3 regions of the Antrihabitans spumae genome follow, and region 2 is predicted to be linked to each of the others. Evidence: predicted binding sites of a transcription regulator. Region 2 holds the regulator's gene; each other region holds the start of a gene.
The links. Region 2 encodes LexA, which represses DNA repair genes until DNA is damaged. Its sites were predicted from a motif close to CGAACANNTGTTCG; they were not measured.
Positions count from the first base shown of each region.

Region 1 (3,260 bases), on a different contig from region 2:
CAGAAAGTGAAGCAGGTCCACACGATCGACCTGGTTGTGCTCGGCGCCGAGTGGGGATATGGGCGACGGACGGGGTTGCTGTCCAACCTGCATCTCGGCGCGCGCGATCCCGACGGCGGCCCGCCGATCATGGTCGGCAAGACCTTCAAAGGCCTCACCGACAAGTTGCTCGCGTGGCAGACCGAGGAATTCCCGAAACACGAGAGCAGCCGCGACGCGCAGACCGTCTACCTAAGGCCGGAGATCGTCGTCGAAATCGAGTTGGACGGCGTGCAGGTGAGTCGGCGCTATCCGGGGGGAGTGGCGCTGCGGTTCGCACGGGTCCTGCGGTACCGACCCGACAAGGATGCCCGCGATGCCGACACCATCGACACGGTGCGAGCTCTGCTGCCGGGTTAACTTTGGGGTACGCCCTAGGCCGCCACGAGGTCGCTGTTGCGTCGGCGTTTCTCCAGGTCCCAGTTGCGGAGCAGCACGTCGGTGGCGAAGCTGGCATCGAGCGGTTCACCGGACCAATCGGCGGTGACGGCATCGGGTTCGATGTGGCGATAACGGCGGCTGAGGTCGTCGTCATCGCCGGACAGCAGGGTGTAGTCGATTCTGCGTCCGTTGAGGTCGGCGAAGGTGAAGTTCTGATTGCCGTCGGCGGTGATGGTGAACAATCCGTCGTGCAATGCGCGGTGATGTTCACCGCACAGCAGGGTCAAGTTGTCGAGATCGGTCGGACCGCCCCGCGAGAAGTAGACAACGTGGTGCGCATGCAGAAACCTAGTGCGGCCGCAGCCCGGCACCGTGCAGCACCGATCCCGGATCACCAACTGCCGCAGCAGGGTTCGACTCGGACGGCGCTGGGACGTGTCCCAGGCGATGGTCGGCCCGAGACGACCGTGACGGATCAGCCGCACCGACGCGGTGCACAACACCGCCTCCAGAGTCTGCGAATCGAGACCGGGTCCGTCGTCGAGGTGCGCATCCGATGTGTCGAGTGGCGTGCCGTCGGGTCCGACATGAACCAACACATCCGCAGCAGGAGACACAACCGGAGAAGCGGTAGTGCCGGCGCAGATCATCTCCGCCATCGCCACCATCGCGGGAACCGGGTTCGAGGGTGCGGGTGCGGTGCGGTCGGGTTCAGGGGTATCAGGTCCCGTCGCGTCGGTGCGGGTGCGTTCGTACTCCGCACGCGTGAGGGCGGCGAGGAATCGGGCACCGTCCTCGGGACGGAATCGGGCGGACACGACCAGGTAGCCGTCGTCGTCGTAGAACCAACGCCCACCAGCACGGTCGGTGTCGGTGTCGGTGTCGGTGGTGCGGGTTTGTCGGACGAGGCCGCGGACGAGCCGGTCCAGGTGTGCCGCCGGTGCTTGCAGGGCGATGCGCAGCAACGATTCTTCGGTGTGCAGTGTGGCGACGCGGGTGAGGGCACGGACTTTGGAGTAGGACACCCTGCCCTCGGCGAACGCCTGTGCAATGCGCGGTAACACGGTCACGGCGTTCGCGACGCGGACCTGTTCACGAGCGGTGTGCAGGCTGACACCGGCTTTCCAGGACAGCCAGTGGGCGGCGGAATGCAGTTGCCACCCGGCCCAGCCGCGGCGGGCGTCGAATTCGGCCAGCAGGGTCAGGAATCGTGCGGTGGCGGCGGCGATCTGGCCGGCGAGGGTGCAGATTTCGGTTTCGATCTCTTCGATCGGCCGTTGTGTCGGTAGTGCTGTCGGTAGTTGTGCGGTGGTGTTCATCGAATCTCCCCGGTTTCGATAGAACTGATGTTCGACAAACCTATCGCGACCCACCGACAGAAACATGATCGCCGGAAACGTCCCCGCGGGGACGTCGGAACCCAGATCGCGCGTCCCCGCGGGGACGCCGTAGCGGTGCGACCGGGCGACGCGGGACGACCTCTAAAATCAGCCGCAGGCCGACTCCGGCACCAAGTTCGTCGGTGCGCGGACACCGAGCCGCTGAGCACCTGAGCCGCCGAGCCCACCGAGTCGCCGACAAGAACGGGCCATCGAGCGTCCCCGCGGGGACGTGCCGAACATCCGTGCGCCGAGTCGACCGCGCAGTCACCACGTCAACTGCGGGCGTTGGGGTTAGCCTGGAGTATGGACGCGATTACAGCGGTTCCGTCGCCAATGAACGAGCCGGTCCATACCTACGCGCCCGGCAGTCCCGAGCGCGAACGTCTTCGAGCCGCGCTCACCGTGATCGCCGACAACCCCGTCGATGTGCCGCTGGTGATCGGCGGCGACCGTCGAGCAGGCAGTGGCGCGCGGTCCGACATCGTCGCACCACACCGGCACAGTCAGGTGCTCGGCACCATCTCCGAGACGACTCACGCCGAGGCTGCTGCCGCGATCGACGCCGCGACGGCCGCAGCAGCGGATTGGCGCGCGTTGCCGTTCGACGAGCGCGCTGCTGTGCTGCTCCGGGCCGCGGACCTACTCGCGGGACCGTGGCGCGAGACGATCGCGGCGGCAACGATGCTCGGGCAGTCGAAAAGCGTGCAGCAGGCTGAGATCGATGCGCCGTGCGAACTGGTCGACTTCTGGCGGTACAACGTCGCCTTCGCGCGCGACATTCTTGCGCAGCAACCGATTTCGTCGCCCGGAGTGTGGAACAGGCTCGAGTACCGACCGCTCGAAGGATTCGTCTACGCCATCACGCCGTTCAACTTCACTGCGATCGCGGGCAATCTCCCGACAGCGCCGGCGTTGATGGGCAATACGGTCGTCTGGAAACCGTCGCCGACGCAGACGGTCGCCGCATACGCGACGATGCGATTGCTCGAAGCCGCTAGTCTGCCACCCGGGGTGATCAATCTGGTGACTGGCAACGGGTCCGACCTTTCGGAGGTCGCTTTGGTGGACCGGCGGCTTGCAGGAATCCATTTCACCGGATCCACCAAGACTTTTCAGTACCTGTGGCGCAAAGTCGGTGAGAACATCAGCGGCTACCGCAGCTATCCAAGACTGGTTGGGGAGACGGGAGGGAAGGACTTCGTCGTCGCGCACTCGTCGGCGAGTCCTGACGCAGTGCGGACCGCTCTTGTTCGCGGTGCCTTCGAGTATCAAGGTCAGAAGTGTTCGGCAGCATCACGCGCTTACATTGCGCGCTCGGTGTGGAACCGGATGAGTGCCGATTTTCTGGCGGAGGTCGACGAACTGACCTACGGCGACGTGACGGACCTGTCGAATTTCGGTGGTGCCCTGATCGACCGTCGGGCCTACGACAAGAACGTCGCAGCGATCGAACGGGCA
Region 1 is NZ_JBIMSN010000079.1:55,288-58,547, forward strand. Features, by position in the region: gene ACHIRB_RS18220 (ATP-dependent DNA ligase) at 1-399, shown strand, start outside; gene ACHIRB_RS18225 (HNH endonuclease signature motif containing protein) at 414-1,739, opposite strand; gene pruA (L-glutamate gamma-semialdehyde dehydrogenase) at 2,106-3,260, shown strand, end outside.
Region 1: the regulator LexA is predicted to act here: its motif matches at 1,760-1,773, upstream of ACHIRB_RS18225 (HNH endonuclease signature motif containing protein).

Region 2 (3,260 bases):
ACACCTTGCTGGCGTACGGTCAATAGGACGCTTCAACTATTGCCGAGTACCGAGGAGCCACAGGTGGAACGCACCCTGTTCGAGCCGGAACACATCATGTTCCGCGAGTCGTACGTGAAGTTTTTGGAACAGCGAGTTGCCCCGAATCACGCCAGGTGGGAAGAACAGCACATCGTCGATCGCGACGTCTGGCTCGAAGCGGGCAAGCAGGGCTTCCTCGGTACCGCTTTTCCCGAAGAGTTCGGTGGCGGTGGCGTAAAAGACTTCCGCTACAACACGATTGTCGCCGAAGAGAATCACCGTCGAGGGTTCACCGGCCTCGGGTTCTCGCTGCACAACGACGTCGTCGCGCCGTATTTCCTCGACCTCGCCACCGACGAGCAGAAGCAGCGCTGGTACCCCGCCTACGCCTCAGGTGAGTTGATCGGCGCGATCGCGATGACCGAACCCGGCACCGGCAGCGACCTGCAGGGCATCAAGACCCGCGCTGTCCGCGACGGCGACGACTGGATCCTCAACGGCGCGAAGACCTTCATCACCAACGGCATCAACTCCGACCTGATCATCGTCGTCGCCCGGACCGATCCCGACGCGGGCTCGAAAGGCTTCAGCCTGCTGGTCGTCGAACGTGGCATGGAGGGCTTCGAGCGAGGCAGACACCTCGACAAGATCGGCTTGCCCGCCCAGGACACCGCCGAACTGAACTTCGACAACGTCCGTGTCCCCGGCGCGAATCTGCTCGGCCAGGAGGGGATGGGGTTCGTCCACCTGATGCAGAACCTGCCGCAGGAGCGGTTGTCGATCGCGGTGATGGCTGCGGGCGCAATGGAGGGTGCGCTCGAGATGACCCTGCAGTACTGCCGAGATCGCAAGGCCTTCGGCAAGCCCATCGGCTCGTTCCAGAACACTCGGTTCGAATTGGCCCAACTCGCGACCGAGACAGCCTTCGTTCGTGTGTTCGTCGACAAATGCATCGAACTGCTCAACGAGGACAAGCTCACCGTCGCCGAGGCCGCGATGGCGAAGATGCGAAGCACCGAGGCGCAGATCGATGTGATCGACCGCTGCGTGCAACTACACGGCGGCTACGGCTACATGCGCGAGTATCCGATTGCCAAGGCGTACTTGGACGCTCGTGTTCAGACGATCTACGGCGGAACGACCGAGATCATGAAGGAGATCATCGGGCGCAGCCTGAACGTCGGCTGACCGACGGCGTACCGATTCGGGTCGGTGTGGGATCTCTTTGTGGCACTCGCTTGCGGGCCCACCGACCCGAATCTGTGTACGCTGTCAGATCTTTCGGATGACCGTGACGACCTTGCCGAGCACAGCGGCGTTGTTTCCGGGGATCGGTTCGAACAGCGGATTGTGGGGGAGCAGCCACACTTCCTTGCCGGTCCGCTTGAACGTCTTGACCGTCGCTTCGCCGTCGATCATCGCGGCGACGATATCGCCGTTGTCCGCCACGTTCTGCTGCCGCACGACTACCCAGTCGCCGTCGCAGATCGCTGCGTCGATCATGGACTCGCCGACCACCTTCAGCAGGAACAGCGATCCTTCGCCGACCAGTTCGCGTGGCAGCGGGAAGATGTCTTCGACCGCCTGCTCGGCGAGGATCGGGCCACCCGCGGCGATCCGTCCCAACACGGGAACGAAGGTCGGGGTCGGCAGATTCAGCTGCTCCGCTGCGTCGTCCAGCATCGGCTCGCCAGCATCGCTCATCGCCTCGTCGAGGCCGCGCACGTCGACCGCGCGTGGCCTGTTGGGATCGCGCCGCAAGAAGCCTTTGCGTTCGAGCGTGCGTAGCTGATGCGCGACCGACGACGTCGAGGTGAGGCCGACGGCGTCGCCGATCTCACGGATGCTCGGCGGATAGCCCCGCTCGGTCACCGAGGCGCGGATGACCTCGAGGACCTTGCGCTGCCGATCGGTGAGTCCGGCGGCGATGTCTGGAGTCGCCGCGCCTTCTTGGCTGCCGTCGTCCTTCATTGCCGACCGTCTTTCATCGTGACCGTCCTTCTCTGGATTGCTCAGGTTGGGGTGTTGCGGGAAACGGGTCCGGCGCAATGTTGCTGTGCGGTCTTCGGTGCGTTCGGAACTGCTTCTGTTCGAACCTGAATGTAGCCGCATCTACGTTGCGTTTCAAACACCTGTTCGACACGTGTCGCGAAAACTAGAGACTTTGTCGGTGGGGCATGGTAGAAAATTCGAACAGACGTTCATCGAACGCGTGATCGAACGTCGGCAGTACGGCACGGCAACCCAGGACAAGCAAAGCACCACCAACGACACCAGCGCACATGCCGCTGGCGACGCAGACGGAGGATCCGATGAGCATCACAATGAACGAATACGCGGGACTCGACGCGCATTTCGGTGGCATCGCCGGCGTCGGCTCGGACACCGCTGTCGGCACTGCGCGTGCCGACGAGGGCCTACGCCCGGTGCGGACGCGTCGGCGCGCGCTGGCGACGAGCGACAGTCGCGGCCCCGCCAACGGCTCGTTCGATTACGGTTCCGTCGGCCTGCGGGTGCTACCGCGCCTCGACGACGAGGATGTTCGAAGCGAGGAATACGGGTTCGGCACGGTTATAGCCACGATGTTGCTGACCGCCATCGCGGTGGTCGGGCTGCTCGGTCTGTGGAACCTGAGGACGGGTGGTCTCGAGAGTGTTCCGAGCACTACCGCCGTCGTGCACGTCCAGTCGGGCGAGACCCTGTCCGACGTAGCGGCTCGCGTCTCACCCGATGCACCGGTCGCCGAAGTCGTCGAGCAGATTCTGCGGCTCAACGACATGAAGTCGGCAGGCGTTGCGCCCGGTCAGGCTTTGATCGCACCCGTAGCGCCCTAGCACCGACCATGTTCGAATCCTTGGCGCAACTGCGAGCCGAGCTGTCACCGCTGGTGGTGGGCGATATGTCCCGGCCGAGTGGGCGGCGGGTATCCTCGGAGTCTGTTGGTCACACCACGCCGAGTGGTCGCATCGAGATCGCATATTGCACGCACGAATCCGGCCTGATCGGTTCGTCGCAGAGCGCGATCGAGTTGTGCGAGCTTGTCGGCATCGAAAAAGGATTCGACATGCACTGCCCATTCTGTCGACACCCGGACTCTCGCGTGGTCGACTCCCGCGAGGCAGAAGAGGGGAGCGCGATTCGCCGACGGCGATCATGCCCCAACTGCGGTCGTCGATTCACAACCGTCGAGACGGCGGTCCTTGCCGTCGTGAAACGAAGTGGTGTCACCGAACCGTTCA
Region 2 is NZ_JBIMSN010000060.1:82,224-85,483, forward strand. Features, by position in the region: gene ACHIRB_RS14655 (acyl-CoA dehydrogenase family protein) at 64-1,209, shown strand; gene lexA (transcriptional repressor LexA) at 1,294-1,992, opposite strand; gene ACHIRB_RS14665 (LysM peptidoglycan-binding domain-containing protein) at 2,334-2,855, shown strand; gene nrdR (transcriptional regulator NrdR) at 3,086-3,260, shown strand, end outside.

Region 3 (3,260 bases), on a different contig from region 2:
GAACTTCCTCAAGAAGTAGTTCGCTCAGCTCGCGTGAACGTGATCGAGGATCCGAGCTCCCGTCGCGGCTCGGACCTCGTCCACGGTTACTCCCGGCGCCGTCTCCAGCAGAACGAGACCGTCGGGAGTGACGTCGAGCACCGCCATATCGGTGACAATCCTTTGCACGCAACCCAATCCGGTCAGCGGCAAGGTGCACTCGTCGAGAATCTTGTGGGCACCGCTCTTCGAGACGTGTTCCATCATGACGATGACTTTCCGCGCGCCGTGGACCAGATCCATCGCGCCGCCCATTCCTTTGACCATGTGGCCGGGAATCATCCAGTTCGCTAGGTCGCCCTTCGCACTGACCTGCATCGCACCGAGCACGGCGACGTCGACCTGACCGCCGCGGATCATTCCGAACGACGCCGACGAGTCGAAGTACGAGGCACCCGGCAACACGGTGATCGTTTCCTTGCCCGCGTTGATCAGCTCGGGGTCGAGCTCGTCTTCGGTCGGATACGGACCGACGCCGAGGACGCCGTTCTCGGAATGCAGCACGACGGTGATGTCCGGCGAGAGAAAGCCGGGAACAAGGGTGGGCATGCCGATGCCCAGATTTACGTACTGCCCGTCTTCGAGTTCCTGTGCGACTCTTGCCGCCATCTGCTCACGAGTCAGTTTCACGACCGCACCGTCCTCTTCTCGATTCCCACGGTCACTTTGCCGACGTGGACGACTCGCTGCACATGGATGCCCGGCGTGTGCACCTCGTCGGGACCGATCTCTCCCGGCTCGACCAGGTGCTCGACCTGCGCGATCGTGATTCTGCCGGCTGCTGCCGCAGGCGGATTGAAGTTCCGCGCGCTCCGCCGGTAGACGAGATTGCCGTGCCGATCGCCTTTCCAGGCATGAACGAGTGCGTAATCGGTGACGATGCCTCGTTCCATGACGTAGGTCGTTCCGTCGAATTCGCGCGTCTCTTTGGGCGAGGACGCAACAGCGATCCCGCCGCTGCCGTCGTAGCGCAGCGGCAGTCCACCGTCGGCCACCTGCGTGCCGACGCCGGCCGGGGTGAAGAAGGCAGGAATTCCCGCACCACCCGCGCGCATACGTTCGGCGAGCGTGCCCTGCGGAGTCAGTTCGACCTCGAGCTCACCGGAGAGATACTGCCTGGCGAACTCCTTGTTGTCTCCGACGTACGAACTGATCGTGCGCCGAATTCGATGCTCGGCCAGCAGCACACCTAGCCCGAATCCTGAAGTGCCGCAGTTGTTGCTGACAGTCTCGAGGTCCGTCGCGCCCTGCTCGAGCAGTGCATTGATCAGCACCTCCGGCACACCGACCAAGCCGAATCCGCCGACCGCGAGCGATGCGCCGTCCGCAATATCTGCGACGGCCTCCGCCGCGGTGGTAACAACCTTGTCCATCATGGGATCGAGCATACCGAGGTTGGTGCGTATTGTGAACTTACGTTCGCATCGTGAACGTGCGATTGCCCGCGACCTCGCTTGGCAGCTACTCTTGTTCACATAGCGCATACCCGTCCAGATACCGAACATGAGGTCTCGAGAGTGTCCGTCGAACTCGCCTACAAACTCACCGACAACTCGGTCGATAGCCCGACGATCGTGCTCCTCGGCTCCCTCGGGTCCGATCGGTCGATGTGGAATCCGCAGGTTGCCGCACTGTCCGAGACGCATGCGGTGCTGACGGTCGACCTCCGCGGTCATGGCGAATCGCCAACTCCGACAGGGCCGTATACGATCCAGTCCCTCGCCGCCGACGTGATCGCGTTGGTCGACAAACTGGAGCTGACGTCGGTCGACCTCGTCGGGTTGTCTCTCGGCGGAGCAATCGCACAATCGATCGCCGTCGACCATCCCGACAGGGTTCGCACCCTTACGCTGATCTGCACGGCCGCACGTTTCGGTGTGCCGCAGGGGTGGATCGATCGCGCCGCTGCCGTGCGAGCCAACGGAACCGGGTCGATCGCCGCCGCTGTCGTCGGCCGTTGGTACACAGCAGATTACGCCGCACAGCACCCCGACCTGACAGCGCGTTCGATCTCCATGATCGAGAACACCGACGACGATGGTTACGCATCGTGCTGCGAGGCCATCGCCGGCTGGGACGGTCGTGACGATCTCGCTCGCATCTCCGCTCCGACCCTCGTGATCGCGGGCGAGCAGGATCCAGCGACTACGCCCGCCGACCTTCGGATCGTCTCCGATGCAATCCCGAATTCCATTCTCCACGTGTTGGATCCGGCCGCACACCTGGCAAGCGTCGAGCAGGCAGATCGGGTGAACGAATTGATTACCCAGCACATCACAACGGCAGCGCGGACATGACGGAACCGACGACCGACTACGTTCAATCCCTCGCCCGTGGCCTCGCGGTCATACGGGCCTTCGACGCGGCGCACCCGCGCCAGACGTTGAGCGACGTCGCGAAGGCGACCGACCTGACTCGGGCCACGGCGCGGCGTTTCCTGCTGACGTTGACCGAACTCGGCTACGTGCGGTCCGACGGTTCGCTGTTCTCGCTGACGCCGAAGGTACTCGAGCTCGGCTACAGCTATCTGTCGAGCCTCACGCTGCCCGACGTCGCACGCCCGCACCTGGAGGCACTTGCCAAGCGTGTCAACGAATCCACTTCGGTATCGATCCTCGACGGCACCGACGTCGTCTACGTCGCGCGAGTTCCGGTCAGCCGAATCATGACCGTGTCCATCACCATCGGAACCCGATTCCCCGCGTATGCCACCTCGATGGGACGGGTCTTGCTCGCGGGACTCTCGGGCGACGATCTCGACGCCTACCTTGCGGATGCCGACCTCCGTCCGCTGACCGTTCGCACGATCTCGTCCAAAGATGTTTTACGCAAGGAGATCTCGCGTGTTCGCGCTGCAGGGTTCTGCGTCGTCGATTCGGAACTGGAACAGGGTCTGCGCTCGCTGGCCGCGCCGATACGCGATCACGACGGCACCGTTGTTGCGGCCGTGAACATTTCGACACAGTCGTCGCGATACACGGCGACCGAGGTACGCAAGAACCTGCTACCCGCTCTACTCGCCACCGCCGACGCGATACACGTCGACCTCACCCGACTCTAGAACTAGAAGGACAACCATGCCCGACGCCGTCATCTGCGAGCCCGTACGAACCCCTGTCGGACGCTTCGGTGGAGTGTTCAAAGACATTGCGCCGCAGGTTCTTGCCTCGACGCTGATCACCGAGATCGTCACACGAACCGGTATCTCCGGAGCCGATATC
Region 3 is NZ_JBIMSN010000090.1:70,615-73,874, reverse strand. Features, by position in the region: gene ACHIRB_RS19905 (SDR family NAD(P)-dependent oxidoreductase) at 1-19, shown strand, start outside; gene ACHIRB_RS19900 (CoA transferase subunit B) at 25-648, opposite strand; gene ACHIRB_RS19895 (CoA transferase subunit A) at 666-1,412, opposite strand; gene pcaD (3-oxoadipate enol-lactonase) at 1,557-2,336, shown strand; gene ACHIRB_RS19885 (IclR family transcriptional regulator domain-containing protein) at 2,333-3,100, shown strand; gene ACHIRB_RS19880 (acetyl-CoA C-acetyltransferase) at 3,117-3,260, shown strand, end outside.
Region 3: the regulator LexA is predicted to act here: its motif matches at 1,448-1,461, upstream of ACHIRB_RS19895 (CoA transferase subunit A).